2 regions of the Streptomyces afghaniensis genome follow, and region 2 is predicted to be linked to the other one. Evidence: riboswitches for the same ligand, from Rfam matches in the RefSeq annotation. Region 2 holds a riboswitch; the other holds the start of a gene.

Region 1 (10,115 bases), on a different contig from region 2:
ACCGGCTCCAGCGCCCGCAACCTGTGGCGCTGCGAGGTCGCGGGGCTGGAGACGCACGGCGACCAGATCCGCGCGGACCTCACCGGCGAACTCCCCCTGACCGCCGACCTCACCACGGTCGCCGCGGCCGAACTCGACCTGCATCCGGGCGCCCCGGTATGGGCGACGGTCAAGGCGACGCAGACACACGCATACCCGGCATAAGGAACGCGCCGGGCTACCGTGCACCCATGAGCCTGAGCATCCGCAACCAGCTTCCCGGCACCGTCACCGCCGTCACGCCGGGCGAGGCCATGGCGACGGTCAGGGTCCGCCTCACCGGCGGCCAAGCCCTCACCGCGGCGATCACCCGCGAGGCGGTCGACGACCTCGGCCTCACGCCGGGCACCGCCGTGCGCGCCCTGGTGAAGTCGACGGAGGTGTCGCTGGCCACCGGCCCCGTCGAGGGCCTCTCCATCCGCAACCGGATCCCGGGCACGGTCACGAGCATCGCCACCGGCGACGCGATGGCGTCCGTCCGGGTCACCGTCGAGGGCGGCGAACTGACCGCCGCGATCACCAGGGACGCAGCGGACGATCTCGCCCTGTCGGCCGGGGCCCCCGTCGTCGCCCTGATCAAGTCGACCGAGGTGTCCCTCGCTGCCGAATGAGCTGCCGAATGTGGGGAGGGGCCCCGCGCAGCGGAGCCCCTCCCCACACGACCGATCGGCCCGTCAGTCCTCGTACGCGTCCAGCGGCGGGCAGGAGCAGACCAGGTTCCGGTCACCGAAGGCCTGGTCGATGCGGCGCACCGGCGGCCAGTACTTGTCGGCGACCGCGACACCGGCCGGGAAGACGGCCTCCTCACGGCTGTAGGCGTGCTCCCACTCCCCGGCGAGCGTCCCGGCGGTGTGCGGGGCCCCCCGCAGCGGGTTGTCGTCCGCGGGCCACTCGCCGGAGCCGACCTTCTCGATCTCCCCACGAATGGCGATCATCGCCTCGCAGAACCGGTCCAGCTCGGTCAGATCCTCCGACTCCGTCGGCTCGATCATCAGTGTCCCGGCCACCGGGAACGACATCGTCGGCGCGTGGAAGCCGTAGTCGATCAGCCGCTTGGCGACGTCGTCGACGCTCACCCCGGTCGCCTTGGTCAGCGGCCGCAGGTCGATGATGCACTCGTGCGCGACGAGCCCGCCGGGGCCGGTGTAGAGCACCGGGTAGTGCGGCTCCAGGCGCTTGGCGATGTAGTTGGCGCTGAGCACCGCCACCTGCGTGGCCCGCTTCAGCCCCTCGCCGCCCATGAGCCGGACGTACGCCCAGGAGATCGGCAGGATGCCGGCGGAACCCCACGGCGCCGCGGAGATGGGACCGACCCCCGTCTCCGGGCCCGCCTCGGGCTGGAGCGGGTGGTTCGGCAGGTACGGCGCGAGGTGCTCCCGCACCGCCACCGGACCGACGCCGGGACCGCCGCCGCCGTGCGGGATGCAGAAGGTCTTGTGCAGGTTCAGGTGCGAGACGTCACCGCCGAAGTGCCCCGGCTTGGCGAGCCCCACGAGCGCGTTGAGGTTGGCCCCGTCGACGTAGACCTGCCCGCCCGCCTCGTGCACCTGGGCGCAGATCTCGGAGACGTGCTCCTCGAACACGCCGTGCGTGGACGGGTACGTGATCATCAGCACCGACAGCTCGTCGCGGTACTGCTCGATCTTGGCCCGCAGATCCTCGACGTCGATCTCGCCGTCGTCGGCGGTCTTCACGACGACGACCTTCATGCCCGCCATCACCGCGCTCGCGGCGTTGGTCCCGTGCGCGGACGACGGGATCAGGCACACCGTGCGCTGCTCGTCCCCATTGGCCCGGTGGTACCCGCGTACGGCGAGCAGACCGGCCAGCTCGCCCTGCGACCCGGCGTTCGGCTGGAGGGACAACTTGTCGTACCCGGTGACCTCGGCGAGACGGTCCTCCAGCTCACGGATGAGCGTGAGGTAGCCCCCGGCCTGCTCGGCGGGCGCGAAGGGGTGCAGCTGCCCGAACTCGGGCCAGGTGACCGGCTCCATCTCCGTGGTCGCGTTGAGCTTCATGGTGCAGGAGCCCAGCGGGATCATGCCCCGGTCGAGGGCGTAGTCGCGGTCGGCCAGCCGGCGCAGGTAGCGCAGCATGGCCGTCTCGGAGCGGTGCTGGTGGAAGACGGGGTGCGCCAGGTACTCGTCGGTCCGCAGGAGAGCGTTCGGAAGACCGTCCTCGGTGGCCGCGTCCAGCGCCTCGATGACCCCCTCGACACCGAATGCGGCCCATACGGCACGCAGCTGGGCCCGCGTGGTGGTCTCGTCGCAGGCGATGGACACATGGTCGGCGTCGACGAGTCGCAGGTTGACCCCGTTCTCCCGCGCGGCGGCCACGACGTCGGCGGCCCGGCCCCGGACGCGCACGGTCAGCGTGTCGAAGTAGGACCCGTGCACGACCTCGACCCCGCCGTTGGCGAGCCCGGCGGCGAGCACCGTGGCGTACCGGTGGGTGCGCCGCGCGATGCCCTTGAGGCCCTCCGGCCCGTGGTAGACGGCGTACATGCCGGCCATGACGGCGAGCAGCACCTGGGCGGTGCAGATGTTGCTGGTGGCCTTCTCCCGGCGGATGTGCTGCTCACGCGTCTGGAGCGCCAGCCGGTACGCCTTGTTCCCGTCGGCGTCCACGGACACGCCGACGAGCCGCCCGGGCAGGCTGCGCGCCATCTTGTCCTTGACCGCCATGTAACCGGCGTGCGGACCGCCGAAGCCCATCGGCACACCGAAGCGCTGGGTCGTCCCGACGGCGATGTCCGCGCCGAGCTCACCGGGCGACTTCAGCAGCGTCAGCGCGAGCAGGTCGGCGGCGACGGTGACGAGCGCCCCGAGCTCGTGCGCCTGGTCGATGACCGGCTTGATGTCCCGTACGGCCCCGGAGGCGCCCGGGTACTGGATCAGCACGCCGTTGATCTCGCGCTCGGCGATCTGGGCGGGAATGCCCTCTGCGAGGTCGGCGACGACGACCTCGACGCCGGTCGGCTCGGCCCGGGTCTGGATCACGGCGATGGTCTGCGGCAGCGCGTCCGCGTCGACCAGGAACAGGCCCTTCTTGTTCTTGCCGAGACGCCGTGACAGCGCCATGGCCTCGGCCGCCGCGGTGCCCTCGTCGAGCAGGGAGGCACCGGAGGTCGGCAGTCCGGTGAGGTCGGCGACCATGGTCTGGAAGTTGAGCAGCGCCTCGAGCCGCCCCTGCGAGATCTCCGGCTGGTACGGCGTGTAGGCGGTGTACCAGGCGGGGTTCTCCATGACGTTGCGCATGATGACCGGCGGGGTGAACGTGCCGTAGTACCCGAGTCCGATCATGGAGCCGAGGACCTGGTTGCGGTCGGCGAGGGAGCGCAGCTCGGCGATCACCTCGGCCTCGCTGCGGGCGCCCGGCAGGTCCAGTGCCTCGGCGCTCTTGATCACGGCCGGGACCGCTGCGGCCGTGAGCTCGTCCAGCGAGCCGTAGCCGACCTGCGCGAGCATCTTGGCGCGGGCCTCGTGGTCGGGGCCGATGTGGCGCTGCTCGAAGGGAACTGCCTCTTCGAGCTCGGAGAGCGGAATGCGGTGGGCGGTCATTACGGAGGCCTCCTGGTCGACACGACCTTCGAGGGGCACCACGGCACGGGTACCCGGACGGCCTCCCCCTCTGTCATCTCGACCTGAGAGCTTCACCGGATCGCCCGAAGGCCTCCGGCTTTCACCGTCGGTGAGAGCGGAAGCCGTCGACACCCGCCCTGCTTTCCAGAGTGACCTCGTCCGTGCGGTACGTGAGCCTGAGAGATTCCGGGGAGGATTTGCTCCTTCGGCGCCTCCGATGATGTCTGGAGGACTCTCCCGCACGGGGTCAGCAGCCGCTGCCAGCGTACCAGCGCGGCCAACGCACGAACCTTCGAGTGGCCACCTCTGCGATTGTGCCGTTTTGTTGTGCTTACGGATGAGTTGCGACCATGTGGAGGGCCCGTGCGAACCGATATCGATCCGCGCAACCTGATCGGCCGCAAGGCGTTCGACCGCAACGGAACCAGGATCGGCACGATCGACGAGGTCTACCTCGACGACGCCACCGGCGAGCCGGAGTGGGCGGCGATACGGACCGGCCTGTTCAGCAGGGACGCGTTCGTCCCCCTGGAGCCCAGTGAACTGATCGACGGCGCCCTCCACGTGCCCTTCGACCGCGCCCTGATCAAGGACGCCCCCGACTTCGGCGTGGGCCGCCACCTCTCCCCGGAACAGGAACTCCAGCTCTACCACCACTACGGCCTCGACGTCGCCGCGCCTCCCCCGCTCCCGGACCGCGATTTCGGCAAGCTGGCGGGCACGGACGAGACGGCCTGAAGCCCACCGGCGCCGCCGGCCACTCCGCGAACTGCTGCGGGGTCGCCGGCCCGTACGCCCGCTTCCGGTCCCGTTAAGACCAGGGGCAATGGATCCGCCGGCTCCAGGTCCGGGTCGTCGACCCGGAAGGTCCGCACCCGCCCGGGCTCCGAGCCGGGCGTCTCGAACCGCACGGTGACCCGCCCCAGACCGCTGCCCTGCACCCACCCGTGCCCGAACACGGCGTGCCGTACGTCGTGCCCGGCGGGCCACCGCCGTTCGGCGAGCGCCGGCTGCTCCTCGGCCGGCGCCACGGCGTCCACCTCGACGGGCCCCTCCGCCTCCGTCCTTTCCCCCGCCGCCTGCGCGAAGAGATCCTCCTGCGTGTAGTCGGCGAGCCCGCTGACGCCCACCCCGAGCAGCCGCACACCGCCCGTCGTGTCGACCGAGTCCAGCAGTCTGGCCGCCGCCTCGCGGATCACCCCGGGATCGTCGGTCGGCCCGCGCAGCGTCTCGGAGCGGGTGAGCGTCGAGAAGTCGTACCGCCGCACCTTGAGCACGATGGTCCGCCCGGACAGCCCGGCCCCGCGCAGCCGCCGCACACACCGGTCGGCCAGTCGCTGCACCTCGAGACCGACCCGCACCCGGTCGTGGATGTCCACGTCGTAGGTGTCCTCGACCGACACCGACTTCGTCTCCCGCTCCGCCACGACAGGCCGGTCGTCCCGCGCCAGCGCCATGGCGTAGAGCCCGTGCCCGTGCGACTTTCCCAGCAGCCGGACCATCTCGTCCTCGCCCGCCTCGACGATCTCCTCGATCGTGGTGATCCCGGCCCGTCGCAGATGGTCGCCCGTCGCCGGCCCGACCCCCGGCAGCGTCCGCACCGACATCGGCCCGAGCATCGCCCGCTCGGACCCCGGCTCGATCACCACCAGTCCGTCCGGCTTGGCCTGCTCCGAGGCGATCTTCGCGAGCATCTTGGAGGCGGCGAGCCCGACCGATCCCGTGAGTCCGGTGACGGCCCGTATGTCCGCGCGCAGCTGTGCCCCCACCAGCCGCGCCGACTGCTCGTCCCAGGCGGCTCCCCCGGCTTCCAGGTCCACGAACGCCTCGTCCAGGCTCAGCGGCTCCACCAGCGGCGACAACGCCCGCAGCAGCTCCATCACCCGCTCGCTGATCGCCTTGTAGAACCCGAAGCGCGGCACGAGATACGCGGCGTTGGGCGCGAGCCGCCGGGCCTGCCCCATCGGCATCGCCGAATGCACTCCGAAGACCCTGGCCTCGTACGACGCCGTGGCCACGACGCCCCGCGGCCCGAGCCCGCCCACGACGACGGCCTTCCCGCGCAGACTCGGCTTGGACGCCTGCTCCACCGAGGCGAAGAAGGCGTCCATATCAAGATGCAGAATCGTGGGCGCGGTTCTCACATCTCCGATGCTGCCCTACGCCACTGACAACGCCCGGGACAACCGCCCTCACACCCCGATAGAAACCGCTTGCAGTGCGGCACGGAAAGCTGCCGCCCGCAACAGCCCCATGGCCACCGCGCTGCCGGACGGCTCAGACGGCCCGGTTCCGCCGACGCGCCAGCTCGTCCGCCGGGTTGGGCCCGACCAGGGTCTCGCCGGTGTCGATCCGTTCCCCGTGCAGCTGGGACAGCGCGCTCTCGACATCCCGCCACACCACGCCCACGGCGATCCCGAAGATGCCCTGGCCCCCTTGGAGCAGCGCGTGGACCTCGTCCGGCGAGGTGCACTCGTAGACCGTCGCCCCGTCACTCATCAGCGTCATCCGCTCCAGGTCGCTGAAACCGCGTTCCCTGAGGTGCTGGACGGCCGTTCGGATGTTCTGGAGCGACACACCGGTGTCGAGGAACCGCTTGACGATCTTCAGGACGACGACGTCCCGGAAGCTGTACAGCCGCTGTGTCCCCGACCCGTGGGCGGGGCGCACACTCGGCTCGACGAGGCCGGTGCGGGCCCAGTAGTCGAGCTGCCGGTAGGTGATACCGGCGGCCGCGCAGGCCGTGGGGCCGCGATAGCCGATCTGCTCGGACGCCATGGACGTCGTCCCTCCGCTGCTCGGCACGGCCGTCGGTCGCTGCGGAACGTGATCAGCCACGCCGCCGGGCTGGGGACACCCCCCGCTCGGGCGGAGCCGTGAGCCCGGGGGAGGGTACGGACCGCTCACCCTGAGACTGCGCTCGGGGCCGCCCCCAGCCGTACCGTCGCCGCTGCTTCTCACGCCGACCTCCGTCCTTGACCTGCCTTCTCGACGGTAGGCAGTCACCCGGGGTGCGTCAACGATCGCCACACTCGCCACGCCGAGTGATAATCACCCTAAGAGTGGTTTCCCGTGCCCCACCGCGGGGAAAGGCTAGCCGAATGCCTCCGATGCGGGCCGCGTGACGCTCTCACGCGCCTCCGGCACATGCGGGCAATTCACCCGTCACACATACGGCGGGCGACCCTGCCGCGGACCACATCGTCCGCCGGGCCGCCCCACACACGCCTACTGGCCTCTGGCACTCGCCGCCATCCGGCTCTCACCGGTGTCCGGAGCTCACTGGCTGCTGCTGCCGAAGTCCTCCGGGGAGATCTGGTCGAGGAACTCGCGGAACTTCTCCACCTCGTCCTCCTGCTCGTCCGGGATCGCGATACCGGCGTCGTCGAGCACCGTGTCACTGCCGTAGATCGGCGTCCCGGTGCGCAGGGCCAGCGCTATGGCGTCGGACGGGCGGGCGCTCACCTCGACGCCGCTGGCGAAGACCAGCTCCGCGTAGAAGACGCCCTCGCGCAGGTCCGTGATGCGCACTTCCGTGAGTTCCTGGCCGACGGCCTCCAGCACGTCCTTGAACAGGTCGTGGGTCAGCGGTCGCGCAGGAGCCATGCCCTGCTGGGCGAAGGCGATCGCCGTCGCCTCCCCCGGTCCGATCCAGATGGGGAGGTAGCGATCGCCTCCCACTTCACGCAGCAGCACGATCGGTTGGTTGGAGGGCATTTCCACCCGGACACCTACGACATCGAGCTCGTTCACACAGCAACCCTAGGCCGTGCTCGGGATGTTTGGGTAGTCGGGCCGGGAACGGGCGCCTGATCCGGCCCTCCCACGACCGGCCACCTCAGGGCAGCCGCACACCGAGCGCCGTCTGCACCAGAGCGGCGTGCAGCTTCACCGTGAGCCCCGCCAGCTCCTTGGTGCGGGCCTCCGCATGAGCCCTGGTCTGCGGGTTCCGATGCCGCTTCAGCGGGGCCACCACCTGGTCCACGAGCCCGGCCTCGCGGTCGGCGGCGGCCTTCATCACCCGCAGATGCCGCGGCTCGATCCCGAACCGCCCCAGCTCGGCGATCAACGAGGCCACCGTGACGGCCTCCGCGTCGTACACCCCGTCCTCCAGGGGCGTGACGAGCCCGTACGACTCCCACTCCCTGAGCTCGTCCTCGCCGACACCGGCGGCGGCGAGCAGCTCCTCACGTCCGATCCTGGCCGCCGTGGGCACCTCGGGGGGCTCGGGCGCGCTCTCGCCGTCACGCTGACGGCCCAGCGCCGGCAGCTGGACGGCCTCGCCGCGCTCCATGGCCTCCAGGTGCTCGCGGATCACCTTCAGGGGCAGATAGTGGTCCCGCTGCATCCTCAGGACATGGCCGAGACGCTCGACGTCGTGAGCACTGAACTTGCGATACCCCGACGGGGTCCGCTGCGGCTCGATGAGCCCCTCCGCCTCCAGAAAACGGATCTTGGAGATGGTGACCTCGGGGAACTCGTCGCGCAGCACCTTCAGCACCGTGCCGATGCTCATCAGCCTGTCCGTGGCGGCGGCGCCGTGCCCGGCACCGCCGCTCGGTGTTTGAAGCATGGACCTTCCCTGGCGGACGGACCTTCGCGGGGTTCCCCGGCCGGAATCCGGTCAGTAGCCCCGCTGGCTGGCGTAGAAGACCAGCCGGTACTTGCCGATCTGCACCTCGTCGCCGTTGTTCAGGGCGACCTGGTCGATCCGCTCGCGGTTCACGTACGTGCCGTTCAGGCTGCCCACGTCGGCCACCGTGAACGAGCCGTCCTGACCGCGACGGAATTCCACATGCCGCCGGGAGACCGTCACGTCGTCCAGGAAGATGTCGCTCTGCGGATGACGCCCCGCCGTGGTCAGATCGCCGTCCAGCAGGAAGCGGCTGCCCGAGTTCGGCCCGCGGCGCACGACCAGGAGCGCGGACCCCAGCGGCAGCGCGTCGACGGCAGCCTGCGCCTCGGGGGACAGCGTCGGCATCGGCGTCTGGCCGGTGGTCTCGCTGTCGTAGGCCTCGAGACCGGAGATGGAGATCGTGGAGGTCGTCTCGGACGGACGCTCCGCCGCCGCCCCCGCCCGCAGCGGCGCGCCGCAGTTGGAGCAGAAGCGGCTGTTCTCCGCGTTGCGGTTACCGCACCTCGTACACACCAGGGCCGACATCGGATCCTCCTGCCGCGGCTGCCCACCGGGGGCATTGGACGCATACGGGTCGGAAAACCCTCCGCCCGTACCTGAGGTTGACGGTTGCCCGAAACCTATGCCGCCGGGCTGCGCAGGGTCAACCGACGGCGCGCCCTGACCTCCGGAAACGTCGCCGCCCGGGCCACCGACCTGGTCCCGGAACAGCGGCCGCTGGCCCTCCGCGTCAGGCTGTGCGCGATGGCGAGCGGTCGCATTGTCGCTGCCCTCTCGCGCGCTCTTGCCGAACAACTTCGCAAACAACTTCACGGGCGATTCCCCTTGACCGAAACAGACCCGCCCGTGGGGCAGGACGAACCCTGACTGAACACTCTGGCCGACCCGGACATCCTGACAACGTCCGTCTGCACCAGACAGTTTCCACCACGCACCACCCATTCGGTGCGCCGACCCCCCGCAACCTCATGCCCTCGCCCGACCTCGCCCATGCACCCCCGGTTCACTGGGAGGACGACCGAGCGTAGTCAGGCCGCTTCACCGCCCGCAAGGCGTCCACGACGATCTTGGTCGACCGCTCGATGGTGACCGTGGCCTGTTCCTTCTCGAGAGTCTGCACCACGCCTCCGGGGATGTTGAGCGCCGGCTCGAGATCCTGCGGCTTGCCGATGACCTTGAAACGATAGGGCGCGTTGATCTTGTTCCCGTCGACGCTCACACCCTTGCCGGAGTCCGTCAGATAGGTGCCCGCGACGACCCGCACGCCGTTCACCTGGATCGCCTCGGCACCCGCCGCGCGCAGCTCCTGGATCGCGTCGAGCAGCATGTCCGCCTCGACCGTCCCCTTCGTGTCCTCGATGGTCATGGTGATGCCGGGCCCCTGCGCTGCCACCGTGCCGGCCAGGATGCCGAGTTGCCTCTCCTTCTCGACGGTCTGCTTCCGGGCCTCCTCGGCCTGGTCCGAGCTGTTCTCCAACTCGTCTCGCTGCTTCTCGAGGCCCTGCTTCTCGTCCTCAAGACGCTGCGTACGGTCATCCAGTTCATCGAGGATCCGGACAAGATCTTCCTGACGCGCACCGCGCAGCGCGCTGTCACTGTCGCTGTGCGAGGCCACCTGCACGGCCAGCCCGAACCCGAGGCCGAACAGCAGCAGCGCGACGATGAGTTGGGCCCGGGAGACCCGCGGCGGCCACAGCCCCTTCACCAGCCGCTGCCGACCGGTCAGCTGCGGCTCGGGCCCGGGAGCCGCCTGCGATTCGGGCTCCGGTTCCGGTTCTGATTCCGACCTCGGCCCAGGGACGTCCTGGGCAGCGGGCACCGGCCCGGACACCTCTTGTGGCAGTTCCTTGCGCAGCCGG
Region 2 (10,115 bases):
ATAGTGCACATGCGCGGTGAACACGGAACGGATATTTCCCTTTTTCACGCGGCTGTGGGAAAGACGCGAAGACGCTGGGCCGGCGCCGGGGCACTCTGCTGCGGGCTGTTCCTGCTGGGCATGGACCTCACCGTGCTCAACGTCGCCATCCCCGACCTGCAGAGGGCCCTCGGCTCCTCGGCCCGGCAGACGCAGTGGATCGTCGACGCCTACGCCCTGGTCCTGGGTGGCCTGGTGCTGACGGCAGGGAGCGTCACCGACAGGATCGGCCGCAGACGTGCCTTCCTCAGCGGCTTGACGGTATGCGGACTTGCCTCCTTGGCCGGTGCGGTGGCCTCCGCACCGTGGCAGCTGATCACGGCGCGCGGTGCCATGGGCGCGGGCGCCGCGCTGATCATGCCGGCGACGCTCTCGCTGATCACGCAGCTCTTTCCGGAACCGGGCCTTCGGCACCGGGCCATCTCGTTGTGGGCCGCGGTCGGCGGGGTGGGTGGTGCCCTGGGGCCGGTGATCGGTGGCTGGATGGTGAGCCGGCATTCATGGCGGGCGGTGTTCTGGCTGAACATTCCCCTCGCCGCAGCGGTCATCGTGCTGTCGCTCCTGCTGGTCCCCGCACCGAGACCTTCCCGCACTGAGCGCGTCGATCTGCCGGGGACCGTGCTGTCCGCCACCGGATTGCTGGCGTTGGTCTGGGCGATCATCGAAGGCCCCGGCCGGGGATGGACCAGCCCGTCGGTCCTCGCGGTCTTCGCCGTCGCCGCCGCTGCGCTGGCGGCGTTCGGCTGGTGGCTGCGACGGGCTGCGGCGCCCATGGTGCCCCGGCATGTGATGCGGCGTCCGGTCACCATCGCGGCAGCGGCACTCGCCATGATGTCGTTCGGCATGTTCGGTGCGCTCTTCGTGATCTCCCTGTACCTCCAGGGAGTGCTGGGCTGCACCCCCTGGCAGGCCGGCGTGCGCACCCTGCCGATGCCTGCCGCTCTGATCGCCGGGGCGGTGCTGGCGGCCGTGCTCACGAACCGGCTGCCCCACAAGTTCCTGATGGTGAGCGGCCTGCTGGTCGTCGCCGGCTCTTTCCTGCTGCTGGCCGGCACTACGGCGCAATCCGGGTACCCGCACCTGGCCCTCGTCCAGGTCATCGCGGGTATGGGGGCGGGGGTGACGGCCGCATCCGGTACGGCCGCCGTCATGGACAGCGTGGGTGAGTCCCACGCCGCCGTCGGATCCGCCGTCAACGACGCCGCCCGCCAGGTCGGTGCCACACTGGGCGTCGCTGTCCAGGGCTCTGTCCTGGCCACCGCCTACACGCACAAGATGCGTGACGCGCTCGCCCACACGGGACTGACCAAGGTGCCGTCCGCCGCAACCGACAGTGTCGCCGCCGCTGCCCTGGCCGGCAGGCATGCCGACCCTGCCGTGAGAAGTCACCTGCTGACCGCGGCGACGGACGCGTTCGTCGCGGGTCTGAACCGCAGCGCTTGGGTGGCAGCCGCTGTCGCCCTCACGGCTGCGGCGGCCGCGTGGCGATGCCTGCCGCACCGCCCCGCCCTGTCTCCACCCCCGCACCTCAGCGTGCGCACCGAACCGGGTGCCTCGCGATAGACCACACCGGGCATTTCTTCCGACACGCACTCTCGCTTCAACAGCCGCCGTGCCGTGAGTGCGATTTGCTGGGCCGGTCGAACGGACTTTCCTTCCATCACTCCGGAGTGATCCTTGGCTGAACAGCTGTTCGTTGACGCCATCATTCGTCTCATCGTCCGCCATTTCGAGATGGACCCCGGTCAGGTGACCGCCGACAGCAAGTTGCAGCCCCTCGGTCTGGACTCGATCGCCCTGGCTGAACTTCTCGTCGTGGTGGAAGAGGAGACCGGCATCGACGTCCCCCTTACCAGTGAAGCCATGCCGGCAGGCCCCGAAGTCACCGTGGCACAGGTGGCCGACTACGTCGCCCGGTTCGCCGACGAGTCCGCTCTCGCCGTGCTGAAGATCCTGGCCACCGTGCCTGAGGAAGCAGACGTGTGAGCGGATCCCGGACCGTCGTCACCGGCATCGGACTGGCCACCGCGGGCGGTGTCGGAGCCGACGCAACCTGGCGACGGCTGTGCGAGGGGAGACCGACGGCGACCACTGACGACCGGCTCGCCGGCCTGCCGGTGGACTTCAGCTGCCGGGTCCCGGACGACGACCTCGCCGCCGCTCTGGGGCGCGGTCTGCGCTGGCGCACCGACCGCTTCATCCACCTGGCCGTCGCCGCCGCACGGGAAGCCGTCCGGGACTCCGGCCTGGAGCCCACGGACTGGGAAGGTGACCGAGTCGGTGTCGTCATCGGGGTGGGCAGCAGCAGCCGCGACACCGACCTGCGCGTTGCCGCGTGCATGACCTCAGGTCAGTATCAGAAGATCTCGCCGACCACGGTCCCGCGGGCCTTGCCCAACATGGCCGCCGGTGAGATCGCGGCAGATCTGGGCGCGAAAGGGCCGGGCCTCGGCGTCAGCACCGCCTGTGCCTCCGGCGCGACCGCCATCGGCATCGGAAGGCAGCTCCTGCAGAGCGGCATGTGCGACATCGCCGTGGTCGGCGGCGCGGAGAGTGCCTGCGGCCCACTGTCCAGCATGAGCTTCTGGCGGCTGGGCGCGTTGTCGACCCGCTGCCATGATCCGCTGGGCGCCTCGCGGCCCTTCGACGCGGAACGAGACGGGTTCGTCCTGGCAGAAGGCGCCGGCGTCCTCGTACTCGAGCGCGCGGAACACGCCCGTGCCCGCAGGGTCAGGCCGAAAGCCGTCCTGTCCGGATTCGGGGCCACCAGCGATGCCCACCACTCCACCACTCCCCACCCGGAGGGGGAGGGAGCCGTACGCGCGGTGCACGACGCGCTGCGGCAGGCCGATCTGGCGCCCGCCGACATCGACCACGTCAACGCCCATGCCACGTCGACGCCACTGAACGACCGCATGGAAGCCGCGGTGCTGCACCGCGTCTTCGCCCAGCCGCCGCTCGTCACCGCCACCAAGAGCATCCTCGGCCACTCGCTGGGCGCCGCAGGCGCCGTCGAAGCCGCCGTGTGCGTCCTGACCCTCCACCACCAGACCGTTCACCCAGTCGCCAACCTCGACGTCCCCGAAGCCGGCATCGACCTCGACATCGTCACCAAGGTCGCCCGGCCCTGCCGGATCGACACGGCCCTGAGCACATCGTTCGGCTTCGGCGGACACAATGCCGCCCTCGTCTTCCAGACCCCCTGACAGGCGATCAGGCGTCCTCCGCCCACTTCCGCAGTGCCGCCTTGCTCGCGAAGTCGGCCACGTTCTTGTCCAGCGGGTCGTCCGTGTACTGGTGGAAGCGCCACTTCGCCTTGATGCGGGGCTTGCCCGCGCTGACATAGTCGGCGATCCACAGGCCGTCGCCCGCGTAGGAGGTGGTGTCGATGTTGAGCCAGAAGTTGCGGTTGGCGTAGAGAACGACCTGGTTGTTCGGCCGGAGATCCTTCAGCTTCCGGATGAACAGGTCCTTCTCCGCGTTGCTCGCGTGCGTCCCGTCGCTGGTCGTCTCCCAGTCGACGGCGAGGATGTCGCCCGGCCGGTCCGGGGCCTTGGCGAGGAAGTACTCGGCCTGGGCGGTGAGGTTGCCGGGCCACAGGAAGTGGTAGAAGCCGACGACCAGACCGGCGTCGCGGGCCCGCTTCGTCTGGGCGGCGAGTCTGGGGTTGACGTAGGAACGACCCTCTGTCGCCTTGACGAAGACGAAGGACAGGCCGTCGGTGTCGTAGGAGGAGGACTGGTAGGCGCTCACGTCGATGCCGCGCAGCATGGGGGGCTCCCTGAAGTGCTGGTGGGGGAAGGGGAGTTGTGCTCACCACCATGACACGGCCTCTCCCGGACTGACGTGGAAATGTCAACTTCGGCGGCCCACGGGGGATGCGTCGCTGTGACCGGTGACGTCTGATCCGACCGCATGACGGACGCTCGAAAGCGCTTGCCCAAGCCCCGCGCACCGCTCCGGCGGCCGCGGCATGGCGCCGGTCACCGGGACACCGGTCCGGAGGGTCCTTCTCAGCACTCGATGATGTTGACCGCCAGCCCGCCCCGCGCCGTCTCCTTGTACTTCACCGACATGTCCGCGCCGGTGTCCTTCATCGTCTTGATGACCTTGTCCAGGGACACCTTGTGGGAGCCGTCGCCGCGCATCGCCATGCGCGCGGCCGTGACGGCCTTCACCGCGGCCATGCCGTTGCGCTCGATGCACGGGATCTGGACCAGGCCGCCGACCGGGTCGCAGGTCAGGCCGAGGTTGTGTTCCATGCCGATCTCGGCGGCGTTCTCGACCTGTTCCGGCGAGCCGCCGAGGACCTCGGCCAGCGCGCCCGCCGCCATGGAGCAGGCGGAGCCGACCTCGCCCTGGCAGCCGACCTCGGCGCCGGAGATGGACGCGTTCTCCTTGAAGAGCATGCCGATCGCGCCCGCGGCGAGCAGGAAGCGGACCACGCCCTCCTCGTCGGCGCCCGGCACGAAGTTGACGTAGTAGTGCAGGACCGCGGGGATGATGCCGGCCGCGCCGTTCGTCGGTGCGGTGACGACCCGGCCCCCGGCCGCGTTCTCCTCGTTGACCGCCATCGCGTAGAGGGTGATCCACTCCATGGCGAGCGCCTTCGGGTCGCCCTCGGAGCGCAGCTTGCGGGCGGTGTTCGCGGCCCGGCGGCGTACCTTGAGACCGCCCGGCAGGATGCCCTCGCGGGACATGCCGCGCGCCACGCACGCCTGCATGACCCGCCAGATCTCCAGCAGGCCCTCGCGGATCTCCTCCTCGGTGCGCCAGGCCCGCTCGTTCTCCAGCATCAGCGCCGAGATGGACAGGCCGGTCTCCTGGGCCATGCGCAGCAGCTCGTCGCCCGTGCGGAAGGGGTACTTCAGCACGGTGTCGTCGAGCTTGATGCGGTCCGCGCCGACCGCGTCCTCGTCGACGACGAAGCCGCCGCCGACCGAGTAGTACGTCTTCGTCAGCAGCTCCGCGCCCGAGGCGTCGTACGCCCAGAGGGTCATGCCGTTGGCGTGGTACGGCAGGGCCTTGCGGCGGTGCAGGACCATGTCGTCGTCGTAGGAGAACGCGATCTCGCGCTCGCCCAGCAGGTTCAGCCGGCCGCCAGCCTTGATGGTCTCCACCCGTTCGTCGGCCGTCTCCACGTCCACCGTGCGCGGCGAGTCGCCCTGCAGGCCGAGCAGCACCGCCTTCGGCGTGCCGTGGCCGTGGCCGGTGGCGCCGAGCGAGCCGTAGAGCTCCGCGCGGACCTTGGCGGTCGGGGCCAGCAGCTCCTCGTTGCGCAGCCGCCGGGCGAACATCCCGGCCGCGCGCATCGGCCCGACGGTGTGGGAGCTGGACGGGCCGATGCCGATCGAGAACAGGTCGAAGACCGAGATGGCCACGGGGACTCCTGACTACGGGGGTGGTGCAAGGGGTGGTGCAGGGGGACAGGGCGCCCCGCCCCACGCGGAACGGGGCGCCCTGAAAGGTTTCTTCGTTATGTGCGCGAACCCGGGTAGAGCGGGTGCCTGCCGGCCAGGGCCTTCACCCGGGCCTTGAGGGCCTCCGCGTCGTACGACGGCTTCAGCGCCTCGGCGATGACGTCCGCGACCTCCGTGAAGTCCTCGGCCGTGAAGCCCCGGGTGGCCAGGGCCGGTGTGCCGATCCGCAGACCGGACGTCACCATCGGCGGGCGCGGGTCGTCCGGGATCGCGTTCCGGTTGACCGTGATGCCCACCTCGTGGAGGCGGTCCTCGGCCTGCCGGCCGTCCAGCTCCGAGTGGCGCAGGTCGACCAGGACCAGGTGCACGTCCGTGCCGCCGGACAGGACGTCCACACCCACGGCCCGGACGTCGTCCTTCACCAGACGCTCGGCCAGGATGCGGGCACCCTCCAGCGTACGGCGCTGGCGCTCCTTGAAGTCCTCCGAGGCCGCGACCTTGAACGCGACCGCCTTGGCGGCGATCACGTGCTCCAGCGGACCGCCCTGCTGACCGGGGAAGACAGCGGAGTTGATCTTCTTGGCGAGTTCGGCCGTGGAGAGGATCACACCGCCGCGCGGGCCGCCCAGCGTCTTGTGGGTGGTCGTGGTGACCACGTGCGCGTGCGGCACCGGGTTCGGGTGCAGCCCCGCCGCGACGAGCCCGGCGAAGTGGGCCATGTCGACCATCAGGTACGCGCCGACCTCGTCCGCGATCCTGCGGAACTCCGCGAAGTCCAGCTGCCGCGGGTACGCCGACCAGCCGGCCACGATCAGCTTCGGCTTGGACTCCTTGGCGAGCCGCTCCACCTCGGCCATGTCGACCCGGCCGTCCTCGCCCACGTGGTAGGCGACGACGTCGTAGAGCTTGCCGGAGAAGTTGATCTTCATGCCGTGGGTCAGGTGCCCGCCGTGCGCGAGGTTCAGACCCATGATGGTGTCGCCCGGCTTGAGCAGCGCGAACATCGCGGCGGCGTTGGCCTGGGCGCCCGAGTGCGGCTGCACGTTCGCGTGCTCGGCGCCGAACAGCTCCTTGACGCGGTCGATCGCGATCTGCTCGACCACGTCGACGTGCTCGCAGCCGCCGTAGTAGCGGCGGCCCGGGTAGCCCTCGGCGTACTTGTTGGTCAGGACCGAGCCCTGCGCCTCCATGACCGCGACCGGAGCGAAGTTCTCCGAGGCGATCATCTCGAGCGTGGACTGCTGCCGGTGCAGCTCGGCGTCGACCGCGGCGGCCACGGCCGGGTCGAGCTCGTGCAGGGGGGTGTTCAGGACGGACATACGGCTACGACTCCTCAGCCGGCGGAGAACGCGGTGTACTCGTCGGCGGAGAGCAGGTCGCCCGGCTCCTCGGCGACCCGCACCTTGAACAGCCAGCCGCCCTCGAAGGGGGCCGAGTTCACCAGCGACGGGTCGTTCACGACGTCCTCGTTGACCTCGGTGACCTCACCGGAGACGGGGGAGTAGAGGTCGGACACCGACTTGGTCGACTCCAGTTCGCCGCAGGTCTCGCCCGCGGACACGGTGTCACCGACCTCGGGGAGCTGGACGAAGACCACGTCGCCGAGCGCGTTGGCCGCGTGCTCCGTGATGCCGACCGTCGAGACGCCGTCCTCGGCGGCCGACAGCCACTCGTGCTCCTTGCTGTAACGCAGCTGCTGGGGGTTGCTCATGGCCTGGATTCTCCTGTACGCGCGGGAGTGCTGATGAAGGGGACTGCTGGTGAGCGCGATGTGCCGGGGACCGCCGGTGCGGCCCGACGGCCAGTGTCTACTTCTGGCGCTTGTAGAACGGCAGCGCCACGACCTCGTACGGTTCGTGACTGCCCCGGATGTCCACGGCCACGCCGGGCGTGCCGGGGGCGGCGTGCGCAGCGTCGACGTAGGCCATCGCGATCGGCTTGCCGAGCGTGGGGGAGGGGGCGCCGGAGGTGACCTCGCCGATCACCTCGCCGCCGGCGACCACCGCGTACCCGGCGCGCGGGACCCGGCGGCCCTCGGCGACGAGTCCGACGAGGACGCGCGGCTCGTGGTTCGCGTCCTCCGCGGCCTCACGCAGGGCCGCGCGGCCCACGAAGTCGCCCTCCTTGTCGAACTTCACGACCCGCCCGAGCCCGGCATCGAAGGGCGTCAGCTCCCGCGAGAGCTCGTGCCCGTACAGCGGCATGCCCGCCTCCAGGCGCAGCGTGTCGCGGCAGGACAGCCCACACGGGACCAGCCCGGCACCCTCGCCCGCCTTGGTCAGCGCCTGCCACAGTTCGACCGCGTGCTCCGGCTTCACGAACAGCTCGAAGCCGTCCTCGCCGGTGTAGCCGGTGCGGGCGATCAGGGCCGGGACGCCCGCGACCGTGCCGGGCAGCCCGGCGTAGTACTTCAGCCCGTCGAGGTCGGCGTCGGTGAGGGACTTCAGGATCCCCGGCGACTCCGGGCCCTGTACGGCGATCAGCGCGTAGGCGTCCCGGTCGTCGCGCACCTCGGCGTCGAAGCCGGCGGCGCGCTCGGTCAGCGCGTCCAGGACCACCTGGGCGTTGGAGGCGTTGGCGACGACCATGTACTCGGTCTCGGCGAGCCGGTAGACGATCAGGTCGTCGAGGATGCCGCCGTCGGCCCGGCAGATCATGGTGTAGCGGGCGCGGCCCGGCTTCACGCCGCCGATGTTGCCCACCAGGGCGAAGTCGAGCAGGGCGGCGGCCTGCGGACCGCTGACGGTGATCTCGCCCATGTGCGAGAGGTCGAAGAGCCCGGCCTTCGTGCGCACGGCGTTGTGCTCGTCGCGCTCGGAGCCGTAGCGCAGGGGCATGTCCCAGCCGGCGAAGTCGGTCATCGTCGCGCCGAGCGAACGATGCAGGGCATCGAGCGCGGTGTGACGGAGTTCTCCTGTACTGCTCACAGTCGGTCGTCTCCCAGGGCAATGACGGGCGAGGTCGTTCCTCCCCATCTGTCATCGGAACCTGAGAGGTTCGCCATGACCACACGGGACACGGCTTGCACCTTGGGTGGAGCCGCACCCGTCGTCTCGACGACAGGAAACGGCCCGCTTTTCAGATGTGCCTCGCCCGCGCGGTAACGGGGCCTGAGAGATTCAAGGGAGGGACTTGCTCCTTCGGCGCCCCAGCGTCAGCGGTGCTGGGGACTCTCCCGCGCGGATTCAAACGGCCGGTATGCAGTTGGCGCGCACATCATTGCACGCATCGTCGCGCGGCGGCAGGGGCACCACCTGTAGCAGGGCTGTTGCGGGAAGAGGACTAAAACCAGAGACATCGGGCATTACCTTCTCTTTACACTCGGCGGGGATGGGACTGAAGTACCTGGCCCCAGGGGAGGACGATCACGGTGAACAGGACCACCGCGTACGCCACGACATCGGGCGTCGCGCTGCCCGGGCAGCCGGCCGCTCCGGCACGGGCGGCCTGCGGCCCGCTGCCGGTGCCGGTCGTCCGCGATCTGCGCGAGCGCGAGGGCCGAGGCCCGCACGCGCTGCTCTTCGGCCCCCGCGACCTCGTCGTGGTCACGGGCCTGCCCGGCAGTGGCAAGTCCACGCTGATGCGGCGCACCGTGCCCGGCCGGCGCATCGACTCCCAGGACACCCGCGACCGCTGGGACAGCCGCATGCCGCGCTTCCTGCCGTACGGGGTCTACCGCCCGCTCGTCCGCCTCGCCCACTACGCCGGGCTGCGCCGCGCCCTGCGCGGCGGCGAGGGCGTCGTCGTGCACGACTGCGGCACCCAGGCCTGGGTCCGCCGCTGGCTGGCCCGCGAGGCCCGCCGCCGGGGCGGCACCCTGCATCTGCTCATGCTCGACGTCACGCCCGAGGAGGCCCTGGCCGGCCAGCGCGACCGCGGCCGGGGGGTCTCGCGGTACGCGTTCCTGCGCCACCGCGCGGCGGCCAACCGCCTGCTGCGCTCCGTGGAGCGGGGCGAACTGCCCGCGGGCTGCGGCTCGGCGATCCTCGTCGACCGGGACGCGGCGGGCACCCTGCGCCGGATCGGCTTCACGGGCTGACCGCCGAGGGCCGATGAGCCGCTAGCCTTTTGAGCCACAGCAGTGGTTCCAGGCAGGCGGTAGGCAGATGGACTTCCCGGCGGACTTCTCCGCGGACTTCCCGGCGCACACGCAGACCCACCCGCACGGCGGATGGCCCGGCAACGAACTGGAGGAGGTGCTCTCGGCCTCCCTCGGCGCCGGGCCGTCGGCCGGCGGGCGGATCGTCGAGGTGCTCGGCCGGAGTTTCGTCTGGATCCCCCTGCCGAACGGCGGCGGCCCGCAGAGCGGTCCCCTCGACCTGCCCGGCATCGAGATCGAGGGCCAGGCGTACGTCCCGGTGTTCAGCTCCGAGGAGCAGTTCCGCCAGGTCGTCGGCTCCCACATGTCGTACACGATCGCGCCCGCCGTGGAGTTCGCCCGCGGCCTGCCCCCGCACGCCGGGATAGCCGTCAACCCGGGCGGTGTGGTCGGCATCCCGCTCCCGCCGCCCGCCGTGGCCGAGCTGTGCCGGGCCGGCCGGACCCCCTTGGACGGCCCCGCGAGCGGCGGCCGGGTCCGCCTCTTCGAGCCCGACTGGCAGGACGACCCGGTGGACTTCCTCGCCGCCGCCTCCGCCGAGTTCGAGGCCGTCGGCG

What was found. A riboswitch is a leader RNA that binds a small molecule or an ion and turns the genes downstream of it on or off. The one in region 2 is predicted to bind glycine.
Region 1: another riboswitch for glycine. It lies ahead of gcvP (aminomethyl-transferring glycine dehydrogenase); the one in region 2 lies ahead of gcvT (glycine cleavage system aminomethyltransferase GcvT).

The regions. Positions count from the first base shown of each region.
Region 1 is NZ_JBIRGJ010000005.1:4,855-14,969, reverse strand. It holds gene ACH4G3_RS18765 (ABC transporter ATP-binding protein) at 1-204, shown strand, start outside; gene ACH4G3_RS18760 (TOBE domain-containing protein) at 231-650, shown strand; gene gcvP (aminomethyl-transferring glycine dehydrogenase) at 714-3,599, opposite strand; glycine riboswitch at 3,775-3,870, opposite strand; gene ACH4G3_RS18750 (PRC-barrel domain-containing protein) at 3,984-4,358, shown strand; gene ACH4G3_RS18745 (DNA polymerase IV) at 4,277-5,764, opposite strand; gene ACH4G3_RS18740 (MerR family transcriptional regulator) at 5,898-6,581, opposite strand; gene ACH4G3_RS18735 (bifunctional nuclease family protein) at 6,900-7,373, opposite strand; gene ftsR (transcriptional regulator FtsR) at 7,459-8,193, opposite strand; gene ACH4G3_RS18725 (FHA domain-containing protein) at 8,245-9,198, opposite strand; gene ACH4G3_RS18720 (DUF881 domain-containing protein) at 9,260-10,115, opposite strand, start outside.
Region 2 is NZ_JBIRGJ010000012.1:297,655-307,769, reverse strand. It holds gene ACH4G3_RS39750 (MFS transporter) at 55-1,602, shown strand; gene ACH4G3_RS39745 (acyl carrier protein) at 1,717-2,025, shown strand; gene ACH4G3_RS39740 (beta-ketoacyl-[acyl-carrier-protein] synthase family protein) at 2,022-3,245, shown strand; gene ACH4G3_RS39735 (glycoside hydrolase family 25 protein) at 3,253-3,810, opposite strand; gene ACH4G3_RS39730 (L-serine ammonia-lyase) at 4,053-5,420, opposite strand; gene glyA (serine hydroxymethyltransferase) at 5,516-6,778, opposite strand; gene gcvH (glycine cleavage system protein GcvH) at 6,793-7,170, opposite strand; gene gcvT (glycine cleavage system aminomethyltransferase GcvT) at 7,268-8,434, opposite strand; glycine riboswitch at 8,425-8,547, opposite strand; glycine riboswitch at 8,548-8,647, opposite strand; gene ACH4G3_RS39710 (AAA family ATPase) at 8,830-9,498, shown strand; gene ACH4G3_RS39705 (enhanced serine sensitivity protein SseB) at 9,566-10,115, shown strand, end outside.